One region of the Streptomyces sp. NPDC051217 genome, then DNA from elsewhere that is predicted to be linked to it. Evidence: riboswitches for the same ligand, from Rfam matches in the RefSeq annotation. Region 1 holds a riboswitch; the other holds the start of a gene.
What was found. Region 1 has a riboswitch for glycine ahead of gcvT (glycine cleavage system aminomethyltransferase GcvT). Riboswitches for the same ligand answer to the same signal wherever they lie in the genome.
Positions count from the first base shown of each region.

Region 2: it holds a riboswitch for glycine, as region 1 does, so the genes downstream of both, gcvP (aminomethyl-transferring glycine dehydrogenase) here and gcvT (glycine cleavage system aminomethyltransferase GcvT) in region 1, are expected to answer to the same signal.

Region 1 covers NZ_JBITEV010000009.1:88,520-94,329, reverse strand. Annotated here, with positions in the region: gene ACIBBB_RS21065 (ABC transporter permease) at 1-663, opposite strand, end outside; gene ACIBBB_RS21060 (enhanced serine sensitivity protein SseB C-terminal domain-containing protein) at 1,114-1,908, opposite strand; gene ACIBBB_RS21055 (enhanced serine sensitivity protein SseB) at 2,041-2,790, opposite strand; gene ACIBBB_RS21050 (AAA family ATPase) at 2,936-3,610, opposite strand; glycine riboswitch at 3,813-3,910, shown strand; gene gcvT (glycine cleavage system aminomethyltransferase GcvT) at 4,071-5,237, shown strand; gene gcvH (glycine cleavage system protein GcvH) at 5,328-5,705, shown strand; gene glyA (serine hydroxymethyltransferase) at 5,722-5,810, shown strand, end outside.
Region 2 covers NZ_JBITEV010000019.1:8,401-14,210, forward strand. Annotated here, with positions in the region: gene ACIBBB_RS31490 (MerR family transcriptional regulator) at 1-204, shown strand, start outside; gene ACIBBB_RS31495 (DNA polymerase IV) at 261-1,667, shown strand; gene ACIBBB_RS31500 (PRC-barrel domain-containing protein) at 1,664-2,071, opposite strand; glycine riboswitch at 2,184-2,281, shown strand; gene gcvP (aminomethyl-transferring glycine dehydrogenase) at 2,460-5,345, shown strand; gene ACIBBB_RS31510 (DUF5999 family protein) at 5,484-5,690, opposite strand.

The DNA.
Region 1 (5,810 bases):
TCGCAGGCTCATGGTCTGCGCGCGCACGATCCGGCCCATGTAGGGCCAGTTGAAGAAGCCGATCACGAAGATCAGCACACCGATCCGCAGGGGCAGTCCGCTGAGTCCGAAGGCGCCGTCCTGGAGGGCGGCCGAGATCGAGATCGCGAAGAGCAGCAGCGGGAAGGCGAGGAAGGTGTCCATCAGCCGGCTGACGATCGCGTCGACCCAGCCTCCGTAGTAGCCGGCGATGACGCCGAGCAGGGTGCCGATGGCCACGGAGAGCAGCGTGGCTCCGGCGGCGACGAGGAGCGAGACCCAGGAGCCCTCGATGATGCGGGCGAGGAGGTCACGGCCGAGACCGGGCTCCACACCGAGCGGGTGGTCCCAGCTCATGCCGCCCCAGGCGCCCTTGGGGGCCAGCAGCTCCGGGTCGACCAGGTCCTGGTTCAGGGCGTTGGGGTCGAGATCGAAGAGTGCCTGGATGGGCTTGGCAAGGACAGCGAGCAGGACCAGCAGGATGACAACGATGCCGCCGGCCACGGCGGCCTTGTCGCGCTTGAAGCGCGTCCAGGCTATTCGACCGAGCGAACGCCCCTCTATCTGGCTCTGCTTGGCGCCCGTGAGCACTGCCTCCGGCTGCACTTCGGCAGCCGACTTGGTGGTCTCGATCGGTGCGGTCACAACGTCTTCGACCCCTCCTGGCCGGCGGTCGCCGGCCCGTACCCGCCGTTGTAACGGCCTGTCTCGCATCAGTTGGCGCACACATCGGTGCTGGTGTCGCGGAAGCGTCCCGTCAAGGGCTTCCCGTGGAGCGATGCCGGGCTGCTCGCACAAGGGACCGACGGTCCCCGCTGCGGGGAGTCTTCATGGCCGAAGTGATCACCCGCCAGTGGTCAAGGGGAATGTTTGCTCAAACGTGATGGAGTCAGACACCTACCGTTATCCGGACGTTGTGATCGCCTCAGCGGAACGGCCGACCGTTTTCGCTATGTTTCGGTACGGCTCGCGACGTCCGTAGTCCGTACGGTACGCCTGTCGTACCGGCCGGTACGGCGCGGGGCGCAGGCGTTACCGGCTCGGCGGCCGGCGGGGGCGGGGCGGTGCGGGGATCTGCCGCCGGTCGGCGGCTGGTCAGTAGGCGCGTGGCGCGGCCGGCGGGTAGCCGTAGCCGGACGCGGCCTGGGGCGCCCCGTGGGCCTCCCGGTCGTAGAACGGCCGGGAGTTGGCCCGCAGCCACATCGTGACCGGGTCGTACTCGTCGGACATCGCGACGGTGGAGACCGGCAGCCCCTCGGGGACCGCACCGATCGACTGCTGCATCATCGCGCGCACGGCGTCGACGGACGCCGGACTCGTGTCGTACAGATCCAGCCCGATCGTGAGATATGGGGCACCCAGTGCCGGGTGGACCCATGCGCGGCGCAACGACCGTACGGCGGGGGTGCGGTGGGCGTTCTGCGTGAGCAGCGCGTAGAACTGCGGGATCTCGACGGCCGGTTCGGAGAGCCGCAGCGGGCCCGCGGGCATCCGGTCGAGGCCGGTGGCGATCCGGCGCAGGTCGAGCCAGGGGATGCCGACGCCGCCGCCGGGCGCGTGCGGGTTCAGCCAGATCCCCCAGCGTTCGGGGTAGAGGGCGCGGGCGATGTCGCGGCCGGTGACGACCTCGTGCGCGCGGTTCCAGCCACTGACGGAGAGCTCCTGGGCGGAGGTGACGCAGGGCGCGTAGCCAAGGCCGTCGACCTCCATGTTCCCGTACTGGGCGTCGGGCGAGCCCGCACGGCCGTGCCAGAGCAGCATCCACACCTGACCCGCCGAGCCGTCCGCGAGTGCCTGGAGCAGCGCCTCGTAGGCGTCGTAGCGTCCTGGCGTCACCTGGCGCATCATGTGCTCGACCTGCCCGGCCGCCGCGGTGCCTGACGCGCTCACTCTTGGTCCCGCCCCTCGTCGATCCACCATTTGGACCGGCCTCCCCCGCTTCGGGCCCGTGCCGGCCAGGCCATCAAACCAGCTTAGTCCGGCGGGTCATGGCCGGATCCGGGGCACGGGCCGCACGGCGTGTTACGCGGGCGGGACGGCCGTCCGCTGGTAGAAGGGCCGCACCCGCGCCACCATCCACGTTCCTACCGGATCCTGGGTGGCGTCCAGCAGTACGAGATTGACCGGCCAGCCGACCTGGACCCGGCCGAGCGCCCTGCCGAGCGCGTCCATGGGCGCGTTGCGTTCGGCGGCCTCCCAGGAGGAGAGCTGGACGCCGATGAAGAGCACCGGGGGTTCGCCCTCGATGCTCGCGAGGCCCCGGCGCGCGGTGAGGACGACGCCGGACGCCTCGAACTCCTCGGCGGCCGCCGTCAGGAAGTCGACGGGGTCCTCCTGCCAGTCGGGCTCGAAGAGCCGCACCCGGCCGCCGCTCGCGGGCCCGTCCAGCGGCGTACGGCCCACCCGGCACAGCTCGGCGACGGCGAGCGGCGGCAGCGGCGCGCCGACCATGCCGCCGGGGTTCACGGCGATACCGAGCTGCGGGGGCAGGCCGCGCGCGAACTCACGGGCCGGGGCGACCGTGAAGGGCATATGGGCCCCGACGCACTGGAGGAACTGCTGCTCGGAGCTGAAGACCGGGACGTACGGCGCGCCCTCGATCTCCAGGGTGGGCAGATCGAGTCCGGGGCTGTCCGGTCCGCCGCCGTTGGGGAGCGGCACCCAGAGTTGGCTGCGGCCGAGGACCTCGACCAGCCGCCCGCCCGCCGCCGTGTTCCCGAGCGACGCGGCGAGCACCTCTTCCAACTCGTTGCCCGGCCATGCTGTGTTCACTGACTCTCCCGTATCGCCCCGTACGACTTCCCCGCCCCCGCGTACCCCGGAAGACCCTAACCCTGCGGGGTCGCTGCCGTTGTGGCCCTGCGCGGGCCCGGCCGGCCGGGCGCCGGTGGCCGGATCCGACCGGCGCGCGCCCCGCTCATGCCCCCCGGAAGTCGATCCCCACCAGCGCGCCCGCCGCGTCACGGTCCAGCAGGACCGCCGAGACACAGCCCGCCGGGAGGCGGCCCGACTCCGCGCCCGTGACCAGGCGGGACACCGCGCGGCGGTGGCGGGCGAAGGCGTAGCCCGACACACCGCGGCCGCGTTCGCGCTGGCCGGCGCGGGCCGTCTTCGGCGTGACGTCCAGCAGGACGAGATGGAGCCGTCTGCCGCGCCGCCGCGCCTCGCGGGCCAGCCAGCGGCGTACCCACGCCTGGGTGCCGCAGTCGTGCACCACGACGCTCGCGCCGGAGCGCAGCGCCCGCCGCAGCCCCGCGTAGTGCGCGAGGCGCACCAGCGGCCGGTAGACCGCGTACGGCAGCCGCGCGGGCAGCCGGCGTGCCCAGCGGTCGCGGGTGTCCTGCGAGTCGATCCCCCGGCCCGCCGCGGCACGGCCGATCAGCGTGGACTTCCCGCTGCCCGGCAGCCCGGAGACGACGACCACGTCGCCGTCGCCGAACGTCAGGCGCCGGGGCCCCCGGCTGCTCCGTTCGCGCAGGTCCCGGACGACCGGCGGGACCGCCGCCAAGGTCCGGCGGGGGACGGCTGCCGGCTGGGCGGGCACCCCCGCGGTCGTCGCGTACGCGCCTGCACGGGACCGCTGCAACGTCATCGCCCTCCCCCTGTGGGGTCCATCGCCCTGGTCGATGTTCCCTGCCCTTGAAGTGTAAAGAATGGGTAATACGGCACAAGCGTTTTGCTGATCACGGCCCTGTCGGCCCGTCCGATCGGCCGGACGGACGCCCTCGCCGCCCTCCCTCCCCGGGGAGACCGGCGCGTGCGATGATGTGCGCGCCAACTCCATAACGGCCGTTCGAATCCGCGCGGGAGAGTCCTGGTCACCGTGGGTGCCAGGCGCCGAAGGAGCAAGTCCCTCCCTTGAATCTCTCAGGCCCAGTACCGCGCGGACGAGGCAGATCTGAAAAGCGAATCGCCGTCAGGCGCTTCCACCCAAGGTGCAAGTCACGACCTCCGTATGCGTACGTGTACGTACACGTCGTGGTGAACCTCTCAGGTTCCGATGACAGATGGGGAGGATTGTCCTCTCTGTCATGCCCCTGGGAGCCACACCTATGAGCAATACGTCTCACACCCCCGCCCCCGACGCGGCGGCTGGTCCCGACGGCCCGCGCCACACCGCGCTCGACGCCGTGCACCGCGCGCTGGGCGCCACGATGACCGACTTCGCGGGCTGGGACATGCCGCTGCGGTACGCCAGCGAGCGCGAGGAGCACCTCGCCGTCCGTACGAAGGCCGGGCTCTTCGACCTCTCCCACATGGGTGAGATCACCGTCACCGGCCCACAGGCGGCCGAGGCGCTGGACTACGCGCTGGTCGGCAATATCGGCTCGGTCGCCGTGGGCCGCGCCCGCTACACCATGATCTGCCAGGAGGACGGCGGCATCCTGGACGACCTGATCGTGTACCGCCTCGACAGCCACGGGTCACCCGAATTCATGGTCGTCGCGAACGCCTCCAACGCGCAGGTGGTGCTCGACGAGCTGACGGGCCGCGCCGCGGACTTCGACGTCGAGGTGCGGGACGACCGCGACGCGTACGCGCTCCTCGCCGTCCAGGGCCCCGAGTCGCCCGGCATCCTCGCCCCGCTCACCGACGCCGATCTGAACGGGCTCAAGTACTACGCCGGGCTGCCCGGCACCGTCGCGGGCGTGCCCGCGCTGATCGCCCGCACCGGCTACACGGGTGAGGACGGCTTCGAGCTGTTCGTGGAGCCCCGGCACGCGGAAGGGCTGTGGCAGGCGCTGACGGCCGCGGGCGCGTCCGCCGGACTCGTACCGGCCGGGCTCTCCTGCCGCGACACCCTGCGCATGGAGGCCGGGATGCCGCTGTACGGGCAGGAGCTCAACACCGGTCTCACGCCCTTCGACGCGGGCCTGGGCAGGGTCGTCAAGTTCGAGAAGGAGGGTTACTTCGTGGGCCGTACGGCGCTGGAGGCCGCCGCCGAGCGGGCCGAGAGCGCGCCGCCGCGCAAGCTGGTGGGGCTCGTCGCCGAGGGCCGCCGGGTGCCGCGCGCCGGATATCCGGTCGTGGCCGAAGGACAGGTGGTGGGCCACGTCACCTCGGGCGCGCCGTCGCCGACGCTGGGCCGGCCGATCGCGATGGCCTACGTGGACGCGTCGCACGCCGCGGCGGGCACGGCGGGTGTCGGGGTCGACATCCGCGGCTCGATCGAGCCGTACGAGGTCGTCGCGCTGCCCTTCTACAAGCGACAGAAGTAGCGCCCGGCACCCGCGAGGTGCCGGGCCGGTATCTCACTGGGCAAGACACGTGTTCACCACCACTCCCCCGCGTACAGGAGAATTCACGCCATGAGCAACCCCCAGCAGCTGCGCTACAGCAAGGAGCACGAGTGGCTGTCGACCGCCGAGGACGGCGTGTCGACGGTCGGCATCACGGAGTTCGCGGCGAACGCCCTCGGCGACGTCGTGTTCGCCCAGCTCCCCGCGGTCGGTGACACGGTGACCGCGGGCGAGACCTGCGGCGAGCTGGAGTCGACCAAGTCGGTCAGCGACCTGTACTCCCCCGTGACGGGTGAGGTCACCGAGGCGAACCAGGACGTCGTGGACGACCCCTCGCTGGTGAACTCCGCGCCCTTCGAGGGCGGCTGGCTGTTCAAGGTACGCGTCGCGGAGGAGCCGAAGGACCTGCTCTCCGCCGACGAGTACACCGAATTCTCCGGCAACTGAGACCCCAGGGACTGTGATGTCTTCGAAGTCGCTCCTCAACTCCTCACTCCACGAGCTCGACCCGGACGTCGCCGCCGCCGTCGACTCCGAACTCCACCGACAGCA
Region 2 (5,810 bases), on a different contig from region 1:
TACGAGTGTGCGTCGCCGGACGAGGTCGTGGATCTCCTTCAAGGCGGTCAGGGCATCTTCGGGATCGCCGTCGGGGTGGTCTGGCGGGACGTCGAAGCGGCGCTGTCGCAGCTGCACGGCGAGCGCGTCGACACCGGCGAGACCCTGATCGGCCACAATCCCGCCGACGAACTCGCCCGACGGCGCCGCGACCGGGCCGTCTGAGGCAGGGGCTCCCCGGTCCCGGGCGATTGTCAGTGGCGTAGGGGAGCATCGGTCGGGTGAGACCCGCACCGACCATCCTGCATCTGGACATGGATGCCTTCTTCGCCGCGGCCGAGCAGGCCGCGAAGCCGAGCCTGCGCGGAAAGCCGGTGGTCGTCGGGGGTCTCGGTCCGCGCGGGGTCGTCTCCACGGCGTCGTACGAGGCGAGGCGGTTCGGGATCCACTCGGCCATGCCGATGGCCCAGGCGAGACGGCTCGCGCCGAACGCCGCGTATCTGGTGCCGCGCTTCGCCCTCTACCGCACGGTCAGCGAGCAGGTCATGGAGCTGCTCGGCCGACTGTCACCGCTGGTGGAGCCGCTGAGCCTGGACGAGGCGTTCGTCGACCTGGAGGCGGGTGGCTCGGCGTCCGACTCGGCGTCGGCGCGCGCGACGGGCGAGCGGCTGCGGCGGGACATCCGGGACGTGACCGGGCTGACGGGCTCGGTCGGGCTCGCCGGGTCCAAGATGCTGGCGAAGATCGCCTCCGAGCAGGCCAAGCCCGACGGTCTGGTGCTCATCGAGCCGGGCACGGAGCGTGAGCTGCTGGGGCCGATGACCGTACGGACGCTGCCCGGGGTCGGGCCGGCCACCGGTGAGCATCTGCGCCGGGCGGGGATGATGACCATCGCCGATCTGGCGGAGGCCGGGGAGGACGAGCTCGTACGGCTGGTGGGGAAGGCGCACGGCACGTCGCTGTACCGGATGGCGTCCGGGCACGACGACCGGCCGGTGGTGGCCGAGCGTGAGACCAAGTCCGTCTCCGTCGAGGACACCTTCGATGTCGATCTTCACGACCGGCTGCGGGTGAGGACCGAGGTGGACCGGCTGGCGGAGCGGTGTGTGCGGCGGCTGCGGGAGTCCCGGCACTCGGGCCGGACGATCGTCCTGAAGGTGCGGCGGTACGACTTCTCGACGCTCACCCGCTCCGAGACGCTCCGCGGGCCCACCGACGACCCTGTGGTGGTGCGTGAGGCCGCGGGGAGGCTGCTGGAGTCCCTGGACACCACCGGAGGGGTGCGGCTGCTGGGGGTCGGGGTGACGGGGCTGACCGACTACACGCAGGAGGACCTGTTCGCCCAGGCGGCGGCGGAGGCGGCGAGTGCCGCGGGTCCCGCGCACGAACCGGACGCCGCGGCGGCGGACGAGCCCGAGCCGCTGTCGCCGGCGCCCGGCGCGGACGCGGGCGCGGGCGCGTCCGCGGAGGCCGTCACCGAGCGGCACTGGCCGGCGGGGCACGACGTGCGCCATGCCGAGTTCGGCGCGGGGTGGGTGCAGGGAAGCGGGGTGGGGCGGGTCACCGTACGGTTCGAGGAGCCCACATCGGCGGTGCCGGGGCGGGTGCGCACGTTCCGTACGGACGATCCCGACCTGGAGCTCTCGGAGCCACTGCCCCTGGTCGCGGCACCACCGGACACGCCTTAGGGCGTGTCCCGGTCGCCGGGACGGGTGGTGTCGTCGCGGCCCGCCACGCGGCCGAAGTCGCGGTCGGCCGGGCGTTCCGGGGCCGCGGGCTCCGGCAGGGCCAGTTGGTAGTGGTGGTAGAGCTGGATCTCCTGGTCGGGGGAGAGATGGCGGCCGACCCCGAAGTCCGGGGCGTCCTTGATCAGGCCCCGCTCGTACGGGATGTGCAGGGACTCGTCGCGGTAGGTGCTGGGGGCCAGGGGCACGAACGCGTCCCGGCTGAACAGACCGGTCCGTACCGCCGCCCACTCCGGCACACCGGTCGCATCGTCCAGATACACCTCGTCGACGGTGCCGATCTTGTGCCCGTCGCGGTCGTACGCCTTGCGGCCGATCAGGCTGCGCGGATCGATGTCGGTCTGCACGGTCCCTCCAACTGGTCGCATATGCTCCCTCACTCTAAGAAAGGACACATTTGGGTTATCGGCCACTCGAAGACCCTGGCAGGAACTCGCTGGTAGGCTGGTCGGTGGCTGTGGACCCCATGCGGGAGAGCCGTCCGGTGAGACTGCCGGAGGCGCCGAAGGAGCAAATCCTCCCCGGAAACTCTCAGGCCCCCGTACCGCATGGACGAGGTCACTCTGGAAAGCAGAGCAGGTGTCGGACGGCATCCGCTCTCACCGACGGTGAAAGTCGGCCCGCTTCGCGGCGGACCGGTGAAACTCTCAGGTTGATGTGACAGAGGGGGAGGCCGTCCGGGCACCTGTGTATCGGTGCCCCTCGCAGGTCGCGCCAGACCAGGAGGCCTCCCGTATGACAGCCCATCGCACACCGCTCTCGCAGCTGGAGCGAGGAATCCCGTTCGAGCAGCGCCATGTCGGCCCCGACACCGCCGCGCAGGCGAAGATGCTCGCGCAGGTCGGCTACGGCTCGCTCGACGAACTGACCGCCGCCGCGGTGCCCGACGTGATCAAGAGCGCCGAGGCCCTGCGGCTGCCCGCCGCGCGGACCGAGGCCGAGGTGCTCGCCGAGCTGCGGTCCCTCGCGGAGCGCAACCAGGTCCTCGCGCCGATGATCGGCCTCGGCTACTACGGCACGTTCACACCGCCGGTGATCCTCCGCAACGTGATGGAGAATCCGGCCTGGTACACCGCGTACACGCCGTACCAGCCCGAGATCTCCCAGGGCCGTCTTGAGGCGCTGCTCAACTTCCAGACCGTGGTGGCCGATCTGACCGGCCTGCCGACGTCGGGTGCCTCCCTGCTGGACGAGGGCACGGCCGCCGCCGAGGCCATGGCGCTCGCCCGGCGTGTCGGCAAGGTGAAGGAAGGCGTCTTCCTGGTCGACGCCGACGCCCTGCCGCAGACCGTCGCGGTGATCCGCACCCGGGCCGAACCGGCCGGCGTCGACGTCCTCGTCGCCGACCTGGCCGACGGGATCCCCGCCGAGGCCGCCGAGCGCGGGGTCTTCGGTGTACTCGTGCAGTACCCGGGCGCGTCGGGAGCCGTACGGGACATCAAGCCCGTCATCGAGCGGGCGCACGAACTCGGCGCCGTCGTCACCGTCGCCGCCGACCTGCTGGCGCTCACACTGCTCACCTCACCCGGTGAGCTCGGCGCGGACATCGCCGTCGGCACCACCCAGCGGTTCGGCGTCCCCATGGGCTTCGGCGGACCGCACGCCGGATACATGGCCGTACGCGAGAAGTTCGCCCGCAACCTGCCCGGACGGCTCGTCGGGGTCTCCGTGGACGCCGACGGGAACAAGGCGTACCGGCTGGCGCTCCAGACCCGCGAGCAGCACATCCGGCGCGAGAAGGCCACCAGCAACATCTGCACCGCGCAGGTGCTGCTCGCCGTGATGGCCGGGATGTACGCGGTCTACCACGGCCCCGACGGGCTGCGCGCCATCGCCGAACGCACCCACCGCTACGCGACCGTCCTCGCCGAGGGCCTGCGCGCGGGCGGCGTCGAGATCGTGCACAAGGCGTACTTCGACACGCTGACCGTACGGGTGCCGGGCCGCGCCGCCGAGGTCGTGGCCGCCGCCCGCGAGGGCGGGGTCAACCTCCATCTCGTCGACGCCGACCATGTCTCGCTCGCCTGCGACGAGACGACCGGGCGCGCCCAACTCGCTTCCGTATGGACCGCCTTCGGCGTCACCGGCGACATCGAGGCTCTGGACGCCGCCTCCGGCGACGCGCTGCCGGAGACCCTGCTGCGTACGGACGACTACCTCACGCACCCGGTCTTCCACCAGTACCGCTCCGAGACCGCGATGCTGCGCTACCTGCGCAGGCTCGCAGACCGTGACTACGCGCTGGACCGCGGCATGATCCCCCTCGGCTCCTGCACCATGAAGCTCAACGCCACCACCGAGATGGAGCCGGTGACCTGGCCGGAGTTCGCCGCGCTGCACCCCTTCGCGCCGGCCGACCAGGCGCAGGGCTATCTCACGCTCATCCGTGAGCTGGAGGAGCGTCTGGCGGAGGTCACCGGCTACGACGCGGTGTCCCTCCAGCCCAACGCCGGTTCCCAGGGCGAACTCGCCGGGCTGCTGGCCGTACGGGCGTACCACCGCGCCAACGGCGACACCGGCCGCACCGTCTGCCTCATCCCGTCCTCCGCGCACGGCACGAACGCCGCGAGCGCGGTCATGGCCGGTATGAGGGTCGTCGTCGTGAAGACCCGCGAGGACGGTGACGTCGACGTCGACGACCTGCACGCCAAGATCGAGCGGCACGGCGACGAACTGGCCGTCCTGATGGTCACCTACCCGTCCACGCACGGTGTGTTCGAGGAGCACATCAGCGACATCTGCGCGGCCGTGCACGACGCGGGCGGTCAGGTGTACGTCGACGGCGCGAACCTCAACGCGCTGGTGGGGCTGGCGAAGCCGGGCCGGTTCGGCTCGGACGTGTCGCACCTGAACCTGCACAAGACCTTCTGCATCCCGCACGGCGGCGGCGGCCCCGGTGTCGGCCCGGTCGGCGTACGCGCCCACCTCGCCCCGTACCTGCCCAACCACCCGCTCCAGCCCGCCGCCGGCCCCGAGACGGGCGTCGGACCGATCTCGGCGGCCCCCTGGGGCTCCGCGGGGATACTCCCGATCTCCTGGGCCTACGTCCGGCTGATGGGTGGTGAGGGCCTCAAGCGCGCCACGCAGGTCGCCGTGCTGGCCGCGAACTACATCGCCAAGCGGCTTGAGCCGCACTTCCCGGTTCTGTACACGGGTCCGCACGGGCTGGTGGCACACGAGTGCATCGTGGATCTGCGTCCGCTGTCGAAGTCGACCGGCGTCAGCGTCGACGACATCGCCAAGCGGCTCATCGACTACGGGTTCCACGCGCCCACGATGTCGTTCCCGGTGGCCGGCACGCTGATGATCGAGCCCACCGAGAGCGAGGACCTCGCCGAACTCGACCGGTTCTGCGAGACGATGATCGCGATCCGCGCCGAGATCGAGAAGGTCGCGTCGGGGCACTGGCCGGCGGACGACAATCCGCTGCGCAACGCCCCGCACACGGCCGCCGCGCTGGGCGGGGAGTGGGAGCACGCGTACAGCCGTCAGGAGGCGGTCTTCCCGGCCGGGGTCTCGGCGGCCGACAAGTACTGGCCTCCGGTCCGCCGGATCGACGGTGCGTTCGGTGACCGCAATCTCGTGTGTTCGTGCCCGCCGCTGGACGAGTACGACAACTGACGGACGGCGCGCGGCCGTCGGGCGTGCGATGCGCGGACGGACGGCGTACGCGGCTCGCTCGGGGCAGCCGGGCGACGCACATGCGTCGGGGCCGGTTCGGAGTGAATTCTCCGGGCCGGCCCCCTTTTACGGACGGCTTCAGGCTGCCGTCATCACCTGCTCGCTCCCGGACGGCCGGTGCGGAGCGATGATCTGGCCGTCGGGCAGCAGCTCCCCGGTGTCCTCGAAGAGCAGGACGCCGTTGCACAGCAGGCTCCAGCCCTGTTCCGGGTGGTGGGCCGCGTGACGCGCGGCTTCCCGGTCGGCTGAGTCGGCTGTCGGACAGGCTGGCTGGTGCTGGCACATGGGTGGTTTCTTTCGCTGCGTCGTGGTGTGTGTCCTGCGGCTCGACGTGGTCATGGCCGCCCCCCGGTTTCTCTTGGTCCGTACCCCAGTGTTGCCCCACGGACGTCGATCCGCAGGGAT